DNA from 2 places in the Ensifer sp. genome. Region 1 is predicted to be linked to the other one. Evidence: predicted binding sites of a transcription regulator. Region 1 holds the regulator's gene; the other holds the start of a gene.
The links. The regulator PhoB, encoded in region 1, activates phosphate uptake and scavenging genes when phosphate is short. The targets are predictions, from matches to a motif close to TGTCATNNANCTGTCAT.
Positions count from the first base shown of each region.

Region 2: the regulator PhoB is predicted to act here: its motif matches at 1,514-1,530, upstream of phnD (phosphate/phosphite/phosphonate ABC transporter substrate-binding protein).

Region 1 is NZ_DALZXU010000001.1:472,396-476,107, reverse strand. Features, by position in the region: gene RTP54_RS02325 (aspartate aminotransferase family protein) at 1-1,013, opposite strand, end outside; gene RTP54_RS02320 (hypothetical protein) at 1,012-1,302, shown strand; gene RTP54_RS02315 (GcrA family cell cycle regulator) at 1,436-1,960, shown strand; gene phoB (phosphate regulon transcriptional regulator PhoB) at 2,030-2,713, opposite strand; gene phoU (phosphate signaling complex protein PhoU) at 3,015-3,712, opposite strand, start outside.
Region 2 is NZ_DALZXU010000002.1:225,976-229,687, forward strand. Features, by position in the region: gene RTP54_RS13990 (sensor histidine kinase) at 1-820, opposite strand, end outside; gene RTP54_RS13995 (response regulator transcription factor) at 810-1,502, opposite strand; gene phnD (phosphate/phosphite/phosphonate ABC transporter substrate-binding protein) at 1,615-2,577, shown strand; gene RTP54_RS14005 (ABC transporter permease) at 2,711-3,712, shown strand, end outside.

The DNA of each region.
Region 1 (3,712 bases):
TTCGCCTTGATGCCGAGCATAAGCCCGTCGCCACGGATCTCTTCGATCACATCGGGGAAACGATCCTGCAGCGAGGCGAGCCCCTGGCGGAACACCAGGGAAACGTCGCGGACATGATCGAGGAAGCCATCAGCGAGGATGACGTCGAGCACTGCATTGCCGACCGCCATGCCAAGCGGGTTGCCGCCATAGGTCGAGCCGTGGGTACCGGCAACCATGCCGGCCGCAGCCTCTTCCGTGGCAAGGCAGGCGCCGAGCGGGAAGCCGCCGCCGATACCCTTGGCGACAGCCATGATATCCGGGCGGATGCCGGCCCATTCATGGGCGAAGAGCTTGCCGGTGCGGCCGACGCCGGTCTGGACCTCGTCGAGGATCAACAACAGGCCGAATTCGTCGCAAAGCGCGCGCAGCTCCTGCATGAATTCCTTGGTGGCCGGGCGGATGCCGCCTTCGCCCTGGATCGGCTCGATCAGGATTGCCGCGGTCTCGTCGGTGATCGCGTCCTTGACGGCTGCGATGTCGCCGAAGGGAACCTGATAGAAACCAGGCGCCTTCGGGCCAAAACCTTCGATGTACTTCTGCTGGCCGCCGGCAGCGACGGTGGCGATCGTGCGCCCGTGGAATGCGCCCTCGAAGGTGATGACGTGGAACTTCTCCGGATTGCCCTTGGCATAATGGTAGCGGCGGGCAGTCTTGATTGCGCATTCGAGCGCTTCGGCGCCCGAATTGGTGAAGAACACACGGTCGGCGAACGTCACGGCCGACAGCCGGCGCGCCAGGCTCTCCTGGCCCGGAACCTCATAGAGGTTCGACAGGTGCCAGACCTTCTCGGCCTGCGCCTTCAGCGCCTCGACCAGATGCGGATGCGCGTGACCGAGCGAATTGACGGCAACGCCTGCAGCGAAGTCGAGATAGCGCGTGCCGTCTTCGGCAATCAACCAGACGCCCTCTCCTCGCTCGAAACGCAACGGCGCACGCATGTAGGTGTCGTAAAGCGGCGTGGTTGCAGTCATGGCGAGCCTCTCCTTCATTGCTATCGGCATCGGTCCGCGCGCGATGTTGGGCGCGGCAAAAATTAAAAATGCCGCCTTGCGGCGGCGCAGGCACTATTCCCATTTCGCAGCGCAATGTCAACAAAACCAAGCCTTGCAGTGCGGTCGCACGACCCTCATCCGTGCGACGAAAAAATCGTCTCGGCGGGGCTTGCAAAAATACAACGCCCGCCGAGCAAGTTGGGGAAAACCAAGAAATCGATTCGGCGCGATTCCGCGGACTCTTGCCACGGAGTCCGGCGGTCAGTAGGTTAACGTTCAATTACTAGACGCATGCGGCGGACCTAGTCACCAAAAGTGTTATCGCGTTGCAGCTCCGGAACCTTGCCGGAGCGTGGTGAAAGATTCTGTCATCGCCAACGCTGAGAACGGAGAGTGCAGAAATGAACTGGACTGACGAGCGGGTGGAGAAACTGAAGAAGCTTTGGTCCGAGGGCCTGAGCGCGAGCCAGATCGCGGCACAGCTCGGCGGCGTCAGCCGCAATGCGGTCATCGGCAAGGTTCACCGGCTGAGCCTGCCCGGCAGGGCCAAGGCTGGTGGCACCGCAGCTGCGACCCGGCCGAAGCCGCGCCCGGCCACATCGGCGCCGCGCGCCCCGAACTTCGCCTCGCGCGTCACCACCCGCACGGTTACCCGCCCGGCTGGCGCCCTTGTCCTCAAGGAAGAGGTCGAAGTCGATCTCGTCGCCGAACAGGACTTCCACGTCCAGACCGATGTGGTCGTGCCGATGTCGCGCCGCCTGGAACTGACGCAGCTGACCGAGCGCACCTGCAAATGGCCGATCGGCGACCCGCTGAAGGAGGAATTCCATTTCTGCGGCAACGATTCCCCGGAAGCTTCGCCCTACTGCACATTTCACGCGAGGCTTGCCTACCAGCCGTCCGCCGAGCGCCGCCGCGCACGCTGAGGTGAGCGAAGACACGTACAGAAAAAGGGGCCGACCGGCCCCTTTTTTATTGCCTACCGATTGGCCGGCTCAGCTTTCGAGCGAGTAGCCGGCACCGCGAACGGTGCGGATCACATCCGGCATGCTCGAGAAATTCAGCGCCTTGCGCAGGCGGCCGACATGCACGTCGACGGTGCGCTCGTCGACATAGATATCGTGGCCCCAGACGCCGTCCAGCAGCTGCGAGCGCGAAAACACCCGGCCCGGCGACGACATCAGGAATTCGAGCAGGCGGAATTCCGTCGGGCCGAGGCGGACTTCGCGGGTGCGGCGATGCACACGGTGCGTCTCGCGATCGAGCTCGATATCGCCGCAGCGAAGCAGCGTCGAGAGAACCTCCGGCTTGGCACGGCGCAGCATCGCCTTGACCCGCGCCATCAGCTCCGGCGTAGAGAACGGCTTGACGACATAATCGTCGGCGCCGGTGGCAAGGCCGCGAACCCGCTCGCTCTCTTCGCCCCGCGCCGTCAGCATGATGATCGGCAGTCGCTCGGTTTCCGGGCGCTGGCGAAGCCGGCGGCAAAGCTCGATGCCGGAGACCCCCGGCAGCATCCAGTCGAGGATCAGGAGATCCGGCAGGCGCTCTTGCAAGCGGATCTCGGCCTCGTCGCCGCGCAGGATCGTATCGACATCGAAGCCCTCGGCTTCAAGGTTATATCGCAAGAGGACGCTCAGGGCCTCTTCGTCTTCGACAACGGCGATTTTCGGCAGCATCAGGTAACGTCTCCTTACCCAGAGCATCCCGTGTTCGATCGAACGCCGGGAGATGCTCGAACATACAGCATCTGAAGCCTTCCGCGCGCTTTCAAAGACATGCGCGAAAACGGTTGGCTACAGGCGCAACAAGGCAGGGCCGCAACCGAAATTGCGACCGGATGAAGTTTACATGCAGGCACTCGAACTTATCCTGGCCCAGAGCATCCTGCCTTCAGGTGGTTTCACTCGAGGGCAGTAAGATGCTCCAGAATTAAAGTGCTGGAGCGTCCTTTGTGCGTTCCTGAGAACGCACGGCGCTCTAGTCCTTTACGGCGCCCAGCGTCGACGTATTGTCGTCCTTTGGACGTTCGCCTTCCGGCTGCGCGCCCGTCGCCATGTAATAGATCGTCTCGGCGATGTTGGTGGCATGGTCGCCGATGCGCTCGATGTTCTTGGCGCAGAACAGAAGGTGCGTGCAGGGCGTGATGTTGCGCGGATCTTCCATCATGTAGGTGAGCAGCTCGCGGAACAGCGAGGTGTAGATCGCATCGATCTCCTCGTCGCGCTCGCGGATGCTGTTGGCCTTCTCCGGCGAGCGGGAGGCATAGACGTCGAGCACTTCCTTCAACTGCACCAGCGCAAGCTCGGCCAGATGCTCGAGGCCGCGGGCCAGCTTGCGCGGGATGCCCGAGCCGGCAACGGCGATCACGCGCTTGGCGTTGTTCTTGCCGAGGTCGCCGACGCGCTCCAGATCGGATGCGATGCGGATCGACCCCATGATTTCGCGCAGGTCCGCGGCCACCGGCTGGCGCTTGGCAATGGTGATGATCGCTTTTTCGCCGATCTGGCGCTCGGCTTCATCAAGGATGGTGTCGTCGGAGATGACCTTCTGCGCCAGCGCGAGATCGGAATTGACGAGCGCGCGGACGGACTCGCCCACCATCTGCTCGGCAATGCCGCCCATCTCGGAGATGCGGCGCGTCAGGTATTTCAGTTCTTCGTCATAGGCGGACATTA
Region 2 (3,712 bases), on a different contig from region 1:
GCAGCCTGCCTTCCGGCACTTCGTCGATCGACAGCTCGGAAAGGGCGCGCAACGCGGTCAGTGGGGTGCGCAACTGGTGGGCCGCATCGGCAGTGACGCTCTTCAGGCCGACCAGCACCGAATCAAGCCTCGCCATGAAGTCGTTGAGCGCCGAAATCAGGGCGTTCACCTCCCTTGGCACGGGACCCGGAACCGGCCTGAGATCGGAGGATGCGCGATAACGCAGATCGGCCTCGACCGTCCTCAGCGGCGCGAAAGCCTGGCGGACCGCAAGCCAGATCAGCAGAAAGGCCAGCACCGAAACGGCAATCGCCGGAAGGGCGGCATTGAACGTCAGGTGCAGCCCAAGTTGATCACGGGCCTCGCGCGTCTCGCCGACGAGCACATCGACCCAGCCGCCGCCGGATGCGTCGGTATTGTATCGGGCGACGGCGGCGATACGGATGCGTTCGCCGCGATAGCTGCTATCGGCCAGCCGCAATTGCGGCCCGGTACCATGGGGTATCTCAAGCCCAAGGATCGGCGATCCCGTGATGATCGTGCCGTCGGGCGCTGCCACCCGGTAGAAGATGCGATTGAGTCTCGACGTTCCGAGTATGGCGAAGGCCGAGTGCGGCAAGTCCACGCTCAAGGCTCCATCCTCGATCGATACCGTGTCGGCAATCGACAATGCGGCTGCGCCGAGCACGCGGTCGAAGGCTTCCTCGGCCGCATTGTGCGCATTCCAGCGCACCATCCAGAACAGGAACAGCCCGATGATGATGAGCAGTGCGGCGCCGCTGAACAGGATGCGCCGCTCTATGGAGTAATCAGAGCGCACCGGTTACGCCGCCGATAGCGCGCTGCCGCAGCATGTAGCCGGCACCGCGATGCGTCACGATTTCGATGTCGCAGTCCTCGAGCTTCCTGCGCACCCGGGAGACGAGAAGCTCGACTGCGTTCGGCGTGCCCGTGTCCTCATAGCCAAACAGCTTCACGACGATCTGCTCCTTGTTGACCGTCGTGCCGAAGCGAGTTGCCAGCACCTCCAGCACGTCGAATTCGCGACGCCCGAGATCGAGCGGCCGATCCCCGAGCATGACGGCGCGCGCCGACAGGTCGATCGAGATCGAGCCGAACCGCAGGACCGATTGCGCCGCGCCGAGGTGCCGGCGTGAGACGGCCCTGATCCGCGCCACGAGCTCGTGCAGATCGAAGGGTTTGACCAAATAGTCGTCAGCGCCTAATTCCAGGAGGTCCACCTTGTCGGCCACCTGGTTGCGGGCGGTGATGACAATGACCGGGCGCGTCAATCCGCTTTGGCGCATCGAGCTCAGGATCGCAAAGCCATCGCGCTTAGGCAGGTTGATGTCGAGGATCACGAGATCATGCGAGGCGTTGAGGGCGAGCCGTTCTCCTTCCGCGCCATCGAACGCGGTCGTCACGTCATAGCCTTCCTTCTCCAGGCGCATGGAAATGGCAAAGGCTATGTCCGGTGTGTCTTCGATCAAGAGAATGCGCATCGGGGGTCCAGGTGACAGGATTGTGACAGTGATACTCCCATACACACATGAAAAGCAGATGAGAACTAGCAAGCACTTGCCGGGAGAGCGGGGCTTTGGGGGAGGGGTAGAGATGAACGCGTACAGGCTGTTGCTGGCCGGCATTGCATTCGCGTGCCTGCTGCTGTCTGCCGTGCCGTTGGCGGCCAATGCCGCCTGCGCGACGCGGGCGGATCTCGATGAGCGCTACTGCGATGCGGACAAGGATTACGTCGCCGACGCGCCTGTCGACCCTGCAAAGTGGCGGGATCCGCAGACGTTGGTCTGGGCCTATGCGCCGATTGAAGAGCCAGCCGTCTATGCCGGTCTGTTCAAGGATTTCACCACCCATCTCGGCACCTGTCTCGGCCGCCAGATAGTCTACTACCCGGTACAGTCGAGCAACGCCGAGATCGAAGCGATGCGCTCCGGGCGCCTGCATTTTGCCGGTTTCTCGACCGGGCCGACCGTCGAGGCGGTCAATCGCGCCGGCGCCGTTCCCTTTGCCGCAAAGGGCATCGGCAGCGACGTGCGCGGCTACAATCTGATTGCGATCGTGCGGGCAGATTCTGCCTTCAAGTCCCTTGCCGATCTGAAGGGTCGGCGCGTGGCGCACGCTTCGGCCTTCTCGAATTCCGGCCATCTGGCGCCGCGCGCGCTCTTTCCGGGAGAAGGCCTTGCACCGGGCGTGGATTATGCGCCGATCATGTCGGGCGGCCATGACAAATCCATCCTTGGCGTGATCTCCGGCGACTACGACATGGCGGCCGTCGCGTCGGACGTGCTTGAGCGACTGATCGAGCGGCGCATAGTCAAGCGCGAAGACCTGCGTGTCATTTTCACCAGCGGCATCTTTCCCACGTCTTCCTTTGCCTATGCGCACGACCTTGCACCACAGCTGGTCGACAAGATGAAGCAGTGTTTCTTCGAGTTCGAGTTCACCGCCGAAATGAAGAGTGAGTTTCACGGCGACGAGCGCTTCCTGCCGATCCGCTACGATCGGGATTGGGCAAGCGTGCGCGAGGTCATCGACAAGGCCGGCGCTTCCTCCTTCTGACCCCTTCCAACTGCACGACCTGATGTCGATGCGCCGCGTGCGCAGGACCCGTCGCGCGCCTACCGATCACAACGTCTGCGCAGGTCGGGCCGTCCGCCCGACGCTGTTGCGCGTCTTCACCCACGGGATTGCAATGCGAAACTTTGGCAAAGCCCTCTACAATTACCGGGTCCACAATCAGGACCCGACCACGATGGTGGGCGTCGGCCTCGTCGTGCTCTTCGCCTATCTGATTGCCGCTCCGATCGTGCTTTTGCTTTCGGATGCGTTCTTCGTCCAGTTCGCCGATCAGGCCCGCTCCGGCCAGTCGATGGGCGAGGCGACACTCTATTATTTCAATCGCGTCTTCCTGTCGGTGATTGCGACGGACGTGTTCTGGCTGCCTCTCCTCCACACGGCGACCATCGCATTCGGCGCGATCGTCGTTGCGTTGGTGATCGGGATACCGATGGCGTGGCTGATCAGCCGTACCGACCTGCCCGGCAAGCAGTGGTTCGCCACTGTGCTGATCATTCCCTACATGCTGCCATCCTGGACCTTTGCGCTGGCGTGGCTGACGCTCTTCAAGAACAGGACCACCGGCGGACAGCCGAGCTGGATGGAAGCGCTCGGTTTTGCACCGCCGGACTGGCTCGCCTATGGTGCCGTTCCGATCACCATCATCCTGGCGCTGCACTACACGCCGTTCGTCATCCTTCTGTTCGGCAATGCGCTGCGCCAGTTCGATTCGACGCTCGAGGATTCGGCTCGCATCATCGGCGCTGGAAACGGCGTGATCGCCCGCAAGATCATCCTGCCTCTGATGCTGCCGTCGCTGGTGTCTGCCTGCACGCTGATCTTTGCAAAGTGCCTCGGGGATTTCGGCGTCGCCTATATCCTCGGCGTTCCCGTCGGCTTCGATGTGCTCGCGACCTCGCTGTTTCGTGCCATCTCGACGAGCCAGACCGGCATGGGAGCGATCATTGCGCTCACCATCGTCGTGCTCGGCACAATCTCGATCATGCTCGACATGTATCTCCTGAAGGAAGCGCGGCGCTTTGCCGTCATCGGCTCCAAGGGCTCGATGAACCGCACGACGTCGCTTCGCGGCTACCGGATGCCGGCAGCGGGCCTCGCCATGCTGGTCTTCCTCGTC